Regions from separate parts of the Exiguobacterium sp. s128 genome, predicted to be linked through region 3. Evidence: riboswitches for the same ligand, from Rfam matches in the RefSeq annotation. Region 3 holds a riboswitch; each other region holds the start of a gene.
What was found. Region 3 has a riboswitch for S-adenosylmethionine ahead of KNQ13_RS07275 (Na+/H+ antiporter NhaC family protein). Riboswitches for the same ligand answer to the same signal wherever they lie in the genome.
Positions count from the first base shown of each region.

Region 1: it holds a riboswitch for S-adenosylmethionine, as region 3 does, so the genes downstream of both, KNQ13_RS11870 (alpha/beta hydrolase) here and KNQ13_RS07275 (Na+/H+ antiporter NhaC family protein) in region 3, are expected to answer to the same signal.
Region 2: it holds a riboswitch for S-adenosylmethionine, as region 3 does, so the genes downstream of both, KNQ13_RS02405 (methionine ABC transporter ATP-binding protein) here and KNQ13_RS07275 (Na+/H+ antiporter NhaC family protein) in region 3, are expected to answer to the same signal.

Region 1 is NZ_JACSMT010000033.1:21,396-26,779, reverse strand. It holds gene rho (transcription termination factor Rho) at 1-813, shown strand, start outside; gene KNQ13_RS11885 (type B 50S ribosomal protein L31) at 911-1,156, shown strand; gene KNQ13_RS11880 (DedA family protein) at 1,192-1,824, opposite strand; gene KNQ13_RS11875 (thymidine kinase) at 2,020-2,640, shown strand; gene KNQ13_RS11870 (alpha/beta hydrolase) at 2,712-3,470, opposite strand; SAM riboswitch class I at 3,536-3,638, opposite strand; SAM riboswitch class I at 3,888-3,991, shown strand; gene KNQ13_RS11865 (methionine ABC transporter ATP-binding protein) at 4,077-5,108, shown strand; gene KNQ13_RS11860 (methionine ABC transporter permease) at 5,098-5,384, shown strand, end outside.
Region 2 is NZ_JACSMT010000003.1:103,538-108,921, reverse strand. It holds gene KNQ13_RS02425 (class I SAM-dependent methyltransferase) at 349-987, shown strand; gene KNQ13_RS02420 (S-ribosylhomocysteine lyase) at 991-1,455, shown strand; gene KNQ13_RS02415 (PLP-dependent cysteine synthase family protein) at 1,452-2,375, shown strand; gene KNQ13_RS02410 (bifunctional cystathionine gamma-lyase/homocysteine desulfhydrase) at 2,368-3,534, shown strand; SAM riboswitch class I at 3,594-3,699, shown strand; gene KNQ13_RS02405 (methionine ABC transporter ATP-binding protein) at 3,780-4,802, shown strand; gene KNQ13_RS02400 (methionine ABC transporter permease) at 4,799-5,384, shown strand, end outside.
Region 3 is NZ_JACSMT010000013.1:61,525-66,908, forward strand. It holds gene KNQ13_RS07255 (alanine/glycine:cation symporter family protein) at 1-628, shown strand, start outside; gene KNQ13_RS07260 (hypothetical protein) at 748-1,209, shown strand; gene KNQ13_RS07265 (aldo/keto reductase) at 1,278-2,090, opposite strand; gene KNQ13_RS07270 (hypothetical protein) at 2,247-2,447, shown strand; gene KNQ13_RS07275 (Na+/H+ antiporter NhaC family protein) at 2,496-3,803, opposite strand; SAM riboswitch class I at 3,885-3,988, opposite strand; gene KNQ13_RS07280 (metal ABC transporter solute-binding protein, Zn/Mn family) at 4,057-5,022, opposite strand; partial or broken gene KNQ13_RS07285 (zinc ribbon domain-containing protein) at 5,259-5,384, opposite strand.

The sequences.
Region 1 (5,384 bases), on a different contig from region 3:
TTCGGACAACGGGGATTGATTGTCGCGCCGCCTAAGGCAGGTAAGACATCTCTATTGAAGGAAATCGCCAATTCGATTCAAGTCAATCATCCGGACGTCGAGCTGATTGTTCTTTTAATTGATGAAAGACCGGAAGAAGTGACGGACATCGAACGGTCCGTACCGGGAGCAGACGTCGTCAGTTCGACGTTTGACGAAACACCGGATAATCACGTTCGGATTTCAGAGCTCGTACTTGAACGAGCGATGCGTCTTGTGGAACATAAAAAGGACGTCGTCATCTTAATGGACTCCATCACACGTTTGACGCGCGCCTATAACTTAACCGTCCCGCAAAGCGGTCGGACGTTATCAGGTGGGATCGATCCTGCTGCTTTCCATAAACCAAAACGCTTTTTCGGTGCCGCGCGTAACATTGAGCATGGTGGCAGTTTGACGATTCTTGCGACCGCGCTCGTCGAGACGGGCTCACGCATGGATGATGTCATCTATGAAGAGTTTAAAGGGACCGGTAACATGGAACTTCATCTAGACCGGAAACTATCCGAGCGTCGGATTTTCCCGGCCATCGATATTCGGAAATCCGGAACACGGAAAGAAGAGTTGTTGTTACCGCAAGATCAACTCGATGCCTTGTGGACGATTCGTCGGACGATGAACGAATCAAACGAGTTTGTTGACAGCTTCTTACGGAAGATTCGTGACACAAAAAACAATGAAGAATTTTTTGTGGAACTGAACAAAGAAAAGAAGAAACCGGTCCGACGCGCACCTGTCAAACCGCGTGTGACGAAAACAGACACAACGACATGAAAATAGGTATTGCGGGTCGTCAAAAAATCGTTTAGTATAGGAAGGTAACTTACTCTGGCTCAGCAAATGAACCAGGGCGGAAGGAGAGAAAACAACCATGAAACAAGGAATTCACCCAAAATACAACAAAGTTGTGTTTATGGATTCAACTACTGAGTACAAATTCTTGACTGGTTCTACACGTTCTTCGAACGAGACAATCACTTGGGAAGATGGAAACGAGTACCCACTCATCCGCGTGGATGTGTCTTCGGACTCGCACCCATTCTACACTGGTCGTCAAAAGTTCAACGCTGCAGACGGTCGTGTCGATCGCTTCAACAAAAAATACGGCCGCAAGTAATTGCGACTTCTGTATACAAAAACAGCCTGTCTCCATCACTGGAGCAGGCTGTTTTTGTATAGGCTGAATTGAGCACGGTAAGCGAGATAGGTTTTAAGCACAAAGGACAGACCGATTGCTCCAGCAGCCCCAACGAGGTACGGCAACATATCCGGGTTGTTCGCAAAATGTGCAACCAGCAAACCGAAAGAAAAGTGACGACCCAGAAAATAACCAGCTCCTAAAAAGAGACTGATCCAGATCAAGGCGCCTGTGTAGGCATAGGTCGCGAAAACTTGAAACGGCATCTTCGAGACACCGGCGAAAAAAGCAGACAGCTGACGTAATCCGGGTATGTAATAGCCGATGATCAAAACGGATTTTCCATAACGTAAAAATCCGGCCTCTGCTTGAAAGATATGTTTTTCGGAAATTCGTAATTTAGGGGCAACCCGGTGCAGCAACGGCATACCAAGTTTCAGACCTAACAAATAGCTGATCGTCATACCGATACAACTCCCGGCATAGGCTGCGAGAATCGTTCCGATCAGAGGTAAATCACCGCGATGCATCCAAAAACCAGACATGACGAGTAACGTCTCATCAGGAACAGGTAAACCAACGATACCACCAGCGAGTAGAACGGCGAGTCCGAACGCTCCATATTGATGGAGGACTTCATGTAGCATGTGATGAATCGGAGTCACCTTCCTTCAAAGAAACTTCTCTTTTATTGTACAGGAAAGAGATACCAGTTGAAATGACAAGATGAAGAATGAGGGAAATCGGAAATAGGTTTTTGATTTTGAGAAGTCAACTCTTTTTCTCAATTTAGATTCGGGCTATACTCGTTAAAGTGACTAATTTAGAGGACGGTGTTTTCGATGATGCATGTGATCAATCAATATGGTTGGATCGAAGTGATTTGCGGGAGTATGTTTTCCGGAAAATCAGAAGAGTTGATCCGTCGTGTCCGACGGGCACAGTACGGCAAGTTACCGGTCCAGGTCTTTAAACCGGCGATTGATGACCGCTACCACGAAGAACATGTCGTGTCGCATGGTGGCAATTCTGTCATCGCGATTCCGATGGCGACGAGCCGTGACGTGTACGTGGCGGTAGCAGAAGAGACGCAAGTTGTTGCAATTGATGAGGTTCAGTTTTTTGACGATGAGATCGTCTCCGTCATCGAGGCGCTTGCGCAAGACGGCAAACGCGTCATTTGTGCGGGGCTCGATCAGGATTTCCGGGCGGAACCGTTCGGGAAGATGCCAGAGTTGCTCGCCCGCGCCGAGTTCGTGACGAAATTGCAGGCGATTTGTTTATCGTGTGGTGATCCGGCTTCGCGGACCCAACGCCTGATTGACGGTCAACCGGCAAACTATCATGATCCGATCATCTTAGTCGGTGCTTCTGAGTCTTATGAACCACGTTGCCGTCATTGTCATCAAGTGCCGGGTAAACCCCAACCGTTACAAGAGTGGAAAAAACAACAACAAAACTAATCCTTTCTTAAAAAGGATAGCGCAACAAAGCTGACAGGACTGTTAGCTTTGTTTTTTTGTTAGCTGAACGTTCAACCCGTCTCGGTCAACCGGCTGAACTGTTCGACGAATCGGATCGTCTCCTCCACAATTGCCTCTTGATCGTAATCGAGCGTCGCGACATGATACGAATTGAGCAGACAATACGTACGTTTGTCGACAGAGCTGATTGTCCGGTGCAGGTAATCGGAGCAACTGGATGGGACGACGTGATCTTCCACAGAATATAAAATAAGGGTGGGAATTTGAAGTGTAGGTAAGTCGGGAACCGTGTCCCGGATCAAGCGTAACAGTTCTGCTGCACACGTGGTCGGGACGAAATCATAAATGATTTCAAAAGCCGGACGTTTGATATCGGGGGCGCTTTCAGGCAGTTGGTCCGGACAATCATCGAACGATAACGCTTCGTACGCTGGGACGGACAGGGCTGCGTTGATCGTGATGATGCCATCGACCGGCAATCCTTCGGTGGCGAGTGCTAAGGCGAGCGTCGCCCCCATCGATTGACCGACGATGAAGATGGATGGACACTGTTTGGCTAACAGGTCAAATCCTTCGCGGACACTTTGTTTCCAGTCTTCAGCAGTCGAAGCGGCAAAGTCACGGAGGTCGGTTCCGTGACCCGCTAAGCGAGGTGCATGGACGGTGAAACCATGTTCTGCGAAGCGTTCGCCTACAGCACGAACACTTTGTGGTGTTGCGTTAAAACCATGACACAACAGAATCCCGACGGATCCACGTTCTAATAAAAAGGCATCAGCCCCTGGTAAAACAGGATAAAGCATACTCATCAAGGTGTCCTCCATTTCAAAAATAAAAAAACTCGTTTGGCTTTGGACGGCAAACGAGTTTCTCGTATGTATCATCCAAAGCGGTTGCTTTGCTGGTCGGAGCACCTTGCGAATTGCAGGTTGCCGTGGAGTCCTAGAGCCAGTTCTCTCGTCCACTCTTGATATATCGTATAGGAATTGTCGGATTAATCATTGTGAAGATAATAGCACTGACGCGAAAGAGTTGTCAATTCGTCTTTGACCGCTATCCGGAACGCTTCTATGATGACGCACAACCCAGGATCTCAATCGATATGGGTCATATGGTTTATTTTTGAAAATATGGTTGACCTTTAAAAGATATACCTGTAATGTAAAAATTAGTTTTACGACATAAGCTTGATTCGAAACAACACACATATGAATTTCATACTGCAACACTTATCCAGAGAGGTGGAGGGACTGGCCCTACGAAACCTCGGCAACAGACTCATTATGAGCACTGTGCCAATTCCATCAGACAGTTGTCTGAGAGATGAGTCGAGTGGATTCTGCCTTTGTGCGGATCCAGGTCTCTTCTTGTTTCTTAAGAAGAGGCCTTTTTGTATTTTTAAGGGGGGAAACGTGGTGATTACATTCAAAAATGTAAAAAAAATCTATCAGACACAAGATCAGTCAATCGCTGCACTAGACGGTGTCGATCTTGAAATTAAAAAAGGTGAAATCTTCGGGGTCATCGGATTTAGTGGGGCCGGAAAAAGTTCGTTGTTACGCTGTGTCAACCTTCTCGAACGTCCAACATCCGGCAGCGTGACAGTCGATGGGCAAGAATTGACGAGCCTCTCGGCAAAACAACTCCGCGAAGCCAAGCAACAGATCGGGATGATTTTTCAACATTTCAACTTGCTGGATTCGAATACCGTCTTTGCGAACGTCGCGAAACCACTTGTCCTGACAGGTGTCAAAAAGGCTGAAATCCATCGGCGTGTCCATGAACTCCTCGCGTTCGTCGACCTGGCCGATAAAGCCGATCATTATCCGGATCAGTTGTCGGGTGGACAGAAACAACGGGTCGGAATCGCCCGGGCACTCGCGACCCAGCCGTCGGTTCTGTTATGTGACGAAGCGACATCGGCGCTTGATCCGCAGACGACACAACATATCCTGCGTTTACTGAAACAGATCAACGAGGAATACGGCATCACGATTTTACTGATTACACACGAGATGGGCGTCATCCGGGAGATTTGTGACCGGGTCGCCGTCATCGAAGCCGGCAAGCTGATTGAGTCGGGTACCGTGTTCGATGTCTTCTCGAACCCGCAGACGGCGACGGCGAAAAACTTCGTCCGGTCCGTCATGCAGGATGAAATTCCGGCGTCCGTTCAACAGTTGATCGAACGACGTGAAGCCAACCATCATATTTATAAGATCAACTTTCTCGGAGCACATACCGGGCAACCGCTGTTGTCACAAGTCGCAAAACGGTTTGACATCGATCTTAACATCCTGCACGGGAGTATCACGGAACTGCAAAACATCCCGTTTGGCAGTCTGCTCGTCGAACTGATTGGTGAAACGGCAGAAATCAGCCGGGCCTTGCAATACATCGACGAAGCCCAAGTCACGGTCGAGGAGGTGCTCGCAGATGCTGGTTAACTACACGGATATTTGGACCGCCTTCCTGCAGACCTTGACGATGGTCGGTCTGTCATTACTCTTTTCGACCTTGATTGGTTTACCGCTTGGGATTTTGCTCGTCGTCACACGAAAAGGGGCGTTGCTCGAACAAGTCCCGTTCTTCAACGTCTTGAGCAGTATCGTCAATATCTTCCGGTCGGTGCCGTTCATCATCTTACTCGTCGCGATCATCCCGTTGACCCGTCTGATTGTCGGTTCATCGATCGGGACACAGGCGGCAATCGTTCCACTCGT
Region 2 (5,384 bases), on a different contig from region 3:
CCCCTTAAGTCGTCCCCCAAAGACGAAGCGGCACAAGAAGACGATCCTTGGATTGGAACAGGTAATCTGGATGTGAGGACAGCTTGGCTTATGTATCGAAAAGGCGCCGTCCTCTGATGCGACGAACGAAGAAGTTCGTATCAGAGCTGGGTTTTCCTTCGTGGCATTTCTAACCACATTATTCGTGTTGCCGGTTTACCGGCAGCGCCTTTTTTTTGTTTTCGAAAGATTTTCAAGCAGTCGCCTTGCCAAGCAGAATGCTCCCTGCTACAATTCGATTAAGGTAAATTACTTTAATTCATATCCGATTAGTCGGAATTAAAAAAGAGATACGGAGGACGAACAGGCATGACAGTACGTTTTATGGATGTATTTACAGAGTGGGCGTCAACATACGACGACACAGTGACGGGGCACGATCCGGAGTACAAAGAAGTCTTTCGTCGTTATGAAGAAATATTAGATACAGTGGCAACAAAAGCGATCTCACCGGTCGTCGAATTCGGGGCGGGAACAGGGAACCTGACCCAGCGATTGCTCGAGCGGCACCAAAACGTTTTGGCGGTGGAACCGAGCCCGGAGATGCGGGAAATCCTCATCAATAAGATTCCAACGTTACCTGTGCAGGATGGACACTTCCTGTCCTTTACGGCAGATCATGCGAAAAGTTTTGTTTCGACCTATGCGTTTCATCATCTGACGGATGAGGAAAAGGGAGAAGCCGTTGATTTGATGGCGGAAATTTTGCCGCACGACGGAAAAATCGTCTATGCCGACACGATGTTCGTATCGGAAGAAGCACGTTTGCAGACGATCGCAGAAGCAAAAGCACAAGGGTTCAACGGTTTGGCAGAAGACTTGGAACGGGAGTTTTATCCACTGATTCCAGTCATGGAAGATATTTTTGCGTCACGTGGATTCGACGTGACATTCACACAATACAATCACTTCGTCTGGCTCGTAGAAGCCGAGAAAATGGGGGAATAAATCATGACACTCAAAAAAATGAACGTAGAAAGTTTTAACTTGGACCATACGAAAGTCAAAGCACCATATATCCGCGTCGCCGGTTATAAAGACGGTAAGGTCGATCAAGTCGTCAAATACGACATCCGCTTCACACAACCAAACGTCGAGCAAATGCCGATGCGTGCGATGCATACGCTTGAACACTTACTCGCGGAAAACATCCGTAACTATTCAGACGATGTCATCGATGTTTCGCCAATGGGATGCCAAACAGGTTTCTACATGGCGATGATGAACTTCGATTCGGTCGAAAAAATGAGTGAACTCGTCGAGAAGACACTTCAAGACGTCTTAGAAGCAGAAGAAATTCCAGCGCAAAACGAAGTCCAATGTGGATTCGCAAGCGCCCACGACCTTAAAGGAGCGAAGCACTATGCCGAGAAAATGCTTGCCGGTCGTGATGAATGGGACATCGTCTTCGGATGATCGCGAAGTCAGTCCGGGACCTCGTCGGAAATACGCCGCTTTACGAGATTACTTCATTCGATTTGCCTGCTGGTACGCGGATTTTGGCGAAGCTCGAATGGATGAACCCTGGGGGCAGCGTCAAAGACCGCCTGGGCATTCAACTCGTTGATGCGGCGATCGAACAGGGACACGTGACACGAGGCGGAACGATCATCGAACCGACTGCCGGCAACACCGGCATCGGTTTGGCGCTCGCCGCTAAAAAATATGACTTACAAGTCATTTGTGTCGTTCCTGAAAAATTCAGTCAGGAGAAACAGACGTTGATGCGGGCACTCGGCGCGACTGTCGTCAACACACCGACTGAACTCGATATGCAAGGCGCGATTGATAAAGCAAAAGAACTGGGACAAACGATTCCAAACAGTTATGTCCCGCTTCAATTCGAAAACGAAGAAAATCCGGTCACGTATCAGCGGACACTTGGTCCTGAGCTGATGGCGGAACTCGATCATATCGATTGGTTCGTCGCCGGATGCGGGTCAGGTGGAACGTTTGCCGGAACAGCGGCATTCTTAAAAGAACGTCTCGGGACAAAAGGTGCCATCGTCGAACCGGAAGGCTCGGTCCTCAACGGAGGACCGGCCGGACCGCATAAGACGGAAGGTATCGGGACGGCCAAATGGCCAAGTCTTGTATCCCGCGACTTAGTAGATGAAATTCATACGATTTCTGATCACGATGCCTTCACAAAAGTCCATGAACTGGCGGCTCGTGAAGGGTTGCTCGTCGGCAGTTCAGCCGGCGCGGCACTCGCAGCAGCGCTTGATATTGCAAATCGTTTTCCCGGCAGTACCATCGTCACCGTCTTCGCAGACAGTGCCGAACGGTATTTAAGCCAACAAATCTTTGAAAAGGTGGACGAGACACATGCGTAAAAAGACAGCATTGATTCATGGGGGAACAGGTGTCGATCGAGCAACAGGTGCCGTTACACCTCCGATTTATCAAACAAGTACGTATAAACAAGAGAAGATCGGTCAGTTAAAAGAAGGCTATGAGTATTCACGGACAGCGAACCCGACACGGACAAGCATCGAACGATTGATTGCGGATCTTGAAGGCGGCGTACGTGGTTTTGCGTTTGGATCAGGAATGGCAGCGATTCATGCTGTTTTCAACCTGCTTGAGTCAGGCGATCATATCGTCATGACCGATGACGTCTACGGTGGAACGTTCCGCTTGATGCAACGTGTCTTACCGAAGTTCAACATTCATGTGACATTCGTCGACACGACGGATCTTGCCGCGACGGAAGCTGCGGTTCAAGACAACACGAAAATGCTGTACGTCGAAACACCGACGAACCCGTTGTTGAAAGTCACGGACATTACAGCTGTCGCGGACATTGCGAAACGCAATAACTTGAAACTCGTCGTCGACAACACGTTTGCGACACCTTACTTGCAACAACCACTTGCACTCGGCGCAGACATCGTCTTGCACAGTGCAACAAAATACATCGGCGGTCACTCAGACGTCGTCGCTGGACTCGTCGTCGTCAACAGCGATGCACTTGGTGAAGATCTTCACTTCATTCAAAACTCGACTGGCGGCATCCTTGGACCACAAGACAGCTTCTTGCTTGTCCGTGGTTTACGGACGCTTGGTATCCGGATGGATGCGATCGAAGAAACGTCACATGATCTCGTTCAGTTCTTACAGGACCAACATGTCGTCTCAAACATCTTCTACCCGGGACTCGCGTCACATCCGGGTCACGCGACACAACAAAAACAGGCGACTGGTTTTGGCGGCATGATCAGCTTTGATGTCGGATCAGCGGAAAACGCGGAGAAACTCGTCGAAGCGACACACTTCTTTACGCTTGCCGAGAGTCTCGGCGCAGTCGAAAGTTTGATTTCCGTTCCGGCACGGATGACACATGCCTCGATTCCAGCAGAACGTCGCGCTGAGCTCGGCATCACGGACGGACTCGTCCGGATTTCGGTCGGACTGGAAGATGCAGAGGACTTAAAAGAAGATTTAGCACGTGCTTTCAGTCTGTTAAAACCAGTTTCAGAAAAAACTGTTTGACAAGCAAAATAAGCCCTGCTAATATTCAGATTATATTAAAAATAACTAAATACCGATAACTCTTATCGAGAGTGGTGGAGGGACTGGCCCGATGAAACCCGGCAACCGCGGAATTTATTCCGAAGTGGTGCTAATTCCAGCAGACGAATGTCTGCAAGATGAGAGCAAATGGTTTTGTGTACTGAAAAAGTGCGCGCGTTTGCTCTAAAACGTGCGCACTTTTTTTACGTTTAGGAGGGACAGTATTGATTCGCTTACAGGATGTAGGAAAGATTTATCGCTCGAAGCGCGGATCGGTTGAAGCCGTCGTCAATGTCGACTTAACAATCGAGCGCGGTGAAATTTTTGGAATAATCGGTTATTCGGGAGCAGGGAAGTCCACCTTGATCCGATTGCTGAATATGTTAGAAACTCCGACGAGTGGCTCGATTCAAATCGACGGAGTCGAAATGACGACGTTACGTCCAAAAGAATTACGCGGCGTCCGCAAAAACGTCTCGATGGTCTTCCAGCACTTTAACCTGCTGTGGTCGCGGACGGTTGAAGAAAACATCATGTTCCCACTCGAACTCGGTGGTTATCCGAAAGCACGCCGTAAAGAACGGGTCGCCGAGCTGATTCAACTTGTTGGACTCGACGGACGAGAAGGCGCTTACCCGTCGCAACTATCGGGTGGTCAAAAACAACGGGTCGGGATTGCCCGGGCACTGGCTTCTAACCCGGACGTCTTATTATGTGACGAAGCGACAAGTGCGCTTGATCCGAAAACGACGGATTCGATCTTAGAGTTGCTCGTCGATATCAACAAAAAACTGAAACTGACGATTGTCTTGATCACGCACGAGATGCACGTCATTCAAAAAATCTGTAACCGGGTCGCCGTCATGGAAGCCGGGAAAATCGTCGAACAAGGACCGGTCGCCGAAGTGTTCCGTCATCCAAAACAGGCGATGACAAAAGAGTTCGTCAAACAGTTGACGTCTTCAGCAGAAAACGAATTGACGTTTACGAAATTGCGGGAACGGTATCCGACCGGGAAAATCGTTCAGTTGACGTTTGTCGGTTCGACTGCTGAGAGCCCGATTCTTGCCGAAGTCATGAAAGATTCGACCTTATTATTTAATATCATTGGCGGGAACGTCGGACAAACGCAGGACGGGGCACTCGGGACGCTGTTCATTCAGTTGATCGGGGCAGAACAGGAAACACAAGCGGTCATCGCCAAACTTCAAGCGAGTGACGTTGAAGTGGAGGTCGATCATCGATGAGCAAGTGGTTTGAAAATGTAGATTGGTTAGTAATGGGGCAACAAACGGTGAATACGTTGTATATGACAGGTGTCGCCGGAATCGTGACGTTTGTCGCCGGACTGTTGATCGGTTTGCTGTTGTATGCGACCAACGAGGAACTCTTGTTTAAGAATCGGACGTTTTACGGGATTCTCAGTTTCTTCGTCAATATCTTCCGGTCGATTCCGTTCATCATTTTGATCATCCTATTGTTCCCGGTGACAAAACTCGTGACCGGTTCAATTATCGGATCAACCGCAGCGATCCCGGCTTTGATTATCGGGGCTGCGCCGTTTTACGGACGGATGGTCGAACTTGCCTTGCGTGAAGTCGATAAAGGAGTCATTGAGGCAGCCGAATCGATGGGGGCAACAAAACTCCAAATCATTTATAAGGTACTCATTCCAGAAGCATTACCTGCGATCGTCTCTGGTATCACAGTGACACTCGTCGCCCTCGTCGGTTACACAGCAATGGCCGGAGTAGTGGGTGGTGGGGGACTCGGTAACTTGGCCTTCATCGATGGGTTCCAACGTACTCAAAACGACATCATTGTCGTTG
Region 3 (5,384 bases):
GGGCATGGGATCAGCGCCGAACGCTGCTGCGACGGCAGAAGTCTCACACCCGGTCAAACAAGGATTGATTCAATCGTTTGCTGTATTCGTCGATACCTTACTGGTATGTTCGTCGACTGCGATGATCGTTCTGATCAGCGGCGTCGCGACAAAAGATGCGAGCGGAGAACCTGTTGCTGGAATCGAATTGGCACAAGGCGCGTTGTCTTCTCAAGTCGGCTCGTTTGCGACAGGATTCATGGCGCTTGCCATCTTCTTGTTTGCCTTCAGTTCGATTGTCGGGAACTATTATTATGGTGAATCAAACATCAGCTTCATCAATGGCAATAAAAAGTTGATGACGATCTACCGTGTGATGGTTCTTGGGATGATCGTGTTTGGTTCGCTCGTTCAAACGGCAGGTCTTGTCTGGGCACTGGCCGACATATTCATGGGTCTGATGGCGATCGTCAACCTGTATGCGATTTTCCGATTATCTAAAATTGCGAAGTTGGCACTCGATGATTATTTGGCGCAACGAAAAAACGGGCAGGATCCTCGTTTCTATACAGATTCGATTCCGAATCTGCCGGGGAAAGAAACGCTCGAAGCGTGGCAGGACGATGATTCAAAAGAAAAAGCGATTTAATAGAGGAGGATCAGAGCAATCTGGTCCTCTTTTTTGTAGGGGAGATTTCCGGAATCATCATTAAAGAAGTCCGAAAATGGGAATACTTAAAAAGGATAACGATTGAAAGGAGGGGAAGGATGGAAAACGTACATTATGTCCGGGTTGCTGACGCGGTCTGGGATTCGTTTGGAAACGACCCGCATATCATCATGGACTGGATTTTATTCATTCATGAAACACAACCGGATCAGGAGCAATTGTTTGCGCTGGAAGAAACAGCAACGCTGTATCATGTGATGAGTCAAATTGATATCTTCATTGATCAAGAAACACATTATAATCTTGGACGGGCGATTGTTGGAGAAGAATTGATCGTCAACGAAGATCGTGCGGCGATCGTTGGTATCCTTCCCTTACCTTTACTCATCATCTCGACGGAAGTCATGCGTAATTTTGATCGGCAGGCACTGGAAGTGATCTATCAGGAAGTGGGGCGATCAGGAGATTTTGACGAAGTATGGGACCAGTTTGGTGACTTGCGTGCCTATTTCCGCAAAGCGGAAGAAGCAGAAGAAACGATTTTAATCTATTATGTCTAAAATAGATCCATGACAACGAAAACACGGACCCGACGATCGCCGGATCCGTGTATTTTTGATTGTAATGCTTAAAAGTCGATTTCATCTGGATCTGGTCCAAGACGGACATCCGTTGCCAGACGATCAATCTTCTCTAAATCATCTGCATCTAGTTGGAAATCAAACACATCGAAGTTTTCCGCAATCCGTTCTGGTGTGACTGATTTTGGAAGGGCGACGATTCCGTTATCCAGATGCCAACGTAACACGACTTGTGACGGAGACTTACCATGTTTTTCGGCAATTTCCTTAAAGTCGTTGATTTCAAGGAATTTCCCTTGCATGAGTGGACTCCATGCTTCAACTTGAATGCTGTTGTCCTGTAAGTACTCATGCAGTTCATGTTGCGGAAGTTGCGGATGGAGTTCCACCTGATTGATCATCGGTGTCATCAGTCCTTCTTCAGCAAGTGTATCGAGGTGGTGTTCTTTGAAGTTCGAAACACCAATCGCTTTGATTTTTCCTGCTTCGTACAGCTCGATCATGGCTTTCCATGCTTCGATATATCCTTCAACCGGCCAGTGAATGAGATAGAGATCCAGGTAATCCGTCTCTAGTCGTTCGAGTGACTCAGCGAAAGCTTCTTTTGTGCGTCCGGCACGAATATCATCGTTCCATACTTTAGACGTTAAGAAGAGATCTTCACGGTTCACGCCGCTTTCTTTGATTCCTTTAGCGACACCACGTTCGTTTTTATAGACGGCAGCCGTATCGATATGACGGTAACCGACACGAAGGGCTTCTGCGACGGCAGCCGGTGCTTCCGTCTCTTCGTCAACTTGCCAGACACCGAAACCGATTTGTGGAATCGTGATACCATTTGAAAGTTTTGTGTATTGCATGTGTATACTCCTCCTTCAATAAAACTAGAATATGGATTTGCTCGTTTAGTTTAGCATGAACGAGCAGGAACGTCTGTTTCAACGCTCAAAGCAGGAAATGAACGGTTAGAAAGAGAAAAAAGGGGGGTAAACCTTAAAAGAAATGAGGTGTAAATCATGGCACGATCCGTTAAAAACGTACCAAAAGGCGTTTGGGCGGGCATTGCGGCACTACTGGGTGCTCAAGCGACCTTCCTGTTCCTCGGTGCCCGCAAGACTGGGCGTAATCCGTGGGTCTGGGGTGGAGCAGGACTCGTTCAGTTCCCACTTCCAGCCATCGCGTATTTCATTCTAAACCGTCAAAATCAGAAAAAATAACTGAAAAACAAGTCCGGTCGCGTTGCAGGCGGCCGGACTTGTTTGTTTTTACGAAACGTTTTTCTTTTGCGTAGCAGATGTCTTACGACGCGGGAACCCGAAGACAATGGCAAGCGACCCGCAGATGAAAAGAAGGAACGGATAAAACAGATACGGAATCAGCTCTGGTGAAGCGGTTTTTGTCAGTTCAGCGGCAATCAGCAATTGGGCACCATAAGGGATGATCCCTTGAATGCCGCAAGAGAAGATGTCGAGAATACTGGCTGACTTCTTCCGGTCGATGTCATACGTATCCGCAATCTCGGCGGCGAGTGGACCGGCAACAAGGATCGAAATCGTATTGTTGGCTGTCGCAAGGTTCGTTGCACTGACGAGTGCGGCCATGCTGAACTCTGCTCCACGACGTTGCGTGATTTTTTGAGTCAGTGTTTCTTTCAGATAAGCAATCCCGCCATTAAACGTGATCAAGCTGACGAGACCACCCATCAGTAACGTCAAGATTGAAATTTCAGCCATTCCCATCAATCCTTCTGACATCGACAGGACAAATCCACTCAATCCAAAACTCCCATCGAGCATACCAATGATCCCGGTCAGTAAGGCTCCACCGAGTAAGACAAGGATGACATTGACACCAAACAAGGCGAGGATGATGACAGACAGATACGGAATCAATTTGTAAAACTCAAACGCTTTAGCCTCGACGACATCTCCGGCACCTGAGACGAATGCTAAGATGATGACGGTCAGAATCGCCGCGGGAAGGACGATCAGGAAGTTCGTCCGGAATTTATCACGCATGTTGGTTTTCTGCGTCCGGACTGCGGCGATCGTTGTATCGGAAATGAACGACAAGTTATCGCCGAACATCGCTCCACCGACAACAGCTGCCGCAGCAATCGCGACATTGACACCGGTTGCTTCATGAATACCGAGTGCAATCGGTGCGAGTGCCGCAATCGTACCGGTTGAAGTCCCCATTGCCATCGAGATGAAGGCGGCAATGATGAACAAACCGCTCATTAAGAGCGACGGTGGTAAAAACGTAAGCGCGGCATTGACCGTCGCATCAATCGCACCAATCGCATCAGCCGTTCCGGAAAATGCACCGGCAAGTAAGAAAATAAAGACCATGATCATGATGTCCGGATTCCCGGCACCCGTCGCAATCCGTTCAACGGTTTGATTGATACTACCTTTTGTTGTTACGGCGGCAAACACCAAGGCAATCAGAGCTGCAATCAAAATCGGGAACTTGTAAAAATCATCATAAAAGATACCGGCACCGATAAAGAGGACCAAAAAGACAAGTAATGGTAGAAGGGCCCACTTGTTTGGTGTAATCGTCTCGTTCATTGTCTATCACTCCTTTTCTGCATCTGCAAAAAAAAGACCCCTTCGCAAGAAAGAAGGAGGTCTTTACTGAAAAAGACGCTCTTCTTATCTCTCAAGCCGTAGCTTGCTGGATTTGGCACAGTACGAATCAATCGTCCGCTGCCGAAACATCATTGGGCCAGTCCCTCCGTCTCTCGCGATAAAAAGAAGTCATTTAATTGTCTGAAACACGTTTTCTACCGTAACGTATCTTTTAATGCATGTCAACAGTACTTCACTGCAGTGCTTTTTTTAGTGTCGTCACATTTTCATTCATCAAGTCAAAATAAGACGCATCCTGCTGTGCTTTCGTGACGGACTCCAAGTTGTGAATCGTAATCGCTTCAGCGCCAATTTCCTGCTGAATGACACGGGCGACTTTTGGTGAAACCGTCTCTTCAAAGGCAATATACTTCAAGTCATGTAACTCCGCTTCCTTGACGAGTGCCGCCAGTTGTTTTTGGGAAGGCTCGTCCGATGGAGAAATCCCGGCGATCGGTAATTGGGAGAACCCATACCGTTCAGCCAAGTAGCCATAAGCGGCGTGCGTGACGAGCAGTTCTTTTTTAGATCCGGCGTCAACGGCTTGCTGTAAGTTTTGGTCGAGCGTGTCGGCTTGTTTATTAAATGCCGCCAGATTTTTTTCGAACGTTGCTTTTTTATCCGGTACTTCTTTTGCGAGTGCGGTCGTGATCGACTCTGCCATCAATTTGGCATTGTTTGGATCGAGCCAGACGTGTGGATCATATTTTCCATGATCCTGCTCCTCTTCCGCATGTTCGTCATCATGTCCTTTTTCCTCGTGGTCATGAAGCGTTGCGCTTGCTTCGAGGAGATCGATGCCTTTACTCGTCTCGATGAAGCGAACATCATTTCCTTTAAGGCTCGCTTTGATTTTTTCCGAATACGGCTCAAGCGTGGTACCCGTTAAAAGGAACAGGTCGCCTTTGGCGATTGCCGTCAGTTGTTTAGAAGTCGGCTCATAGGAGTGGGGATCGGCACCAGGTGGGACGATCATTTCGACGTTGACGTCGGAACCACCGATTTCTTTGGCGATTGCCGCCGTTGCGAACGTTGACGTATACAGTTGCAGCCGATCGTCCGCAGCACCTTGATTGGAATCGGAGTCGGATGATCCGCAGGCAGTTAGGAACGTTGCACCGGTTAAGGCGATAGTTAAGGCAGGGATGAACTTTTTCATATGAATAAAACCTCCAGGAAGTATTAAAACGTAATTATTCCGATTTGAACCTTTTCACTATAACGAATCAAAAACGAAGCGTCAAGCTTGACACTCCCACGGCTAAAGCCGCAAGCTCCCCCTTCGGGATGAGTGGGATTCTGAAGTGCTTGTGCGAGCGCAGTCCATTTCTGTTTTGCTCAAGCCTTCAGATGAGGGTGTGCCATCACCCCTCCTGAGACAGACCCTAAAGGTTCTCAGGCTGATTGACTATTACCATCAACCACAGGTGCATATCTAATATTCATCGCACCGACTAAATCTCTGTGCTTTTTGAATCCACATGGACAAAAATAGGTTCGATCTTTCGCTTTGTTTCTTTT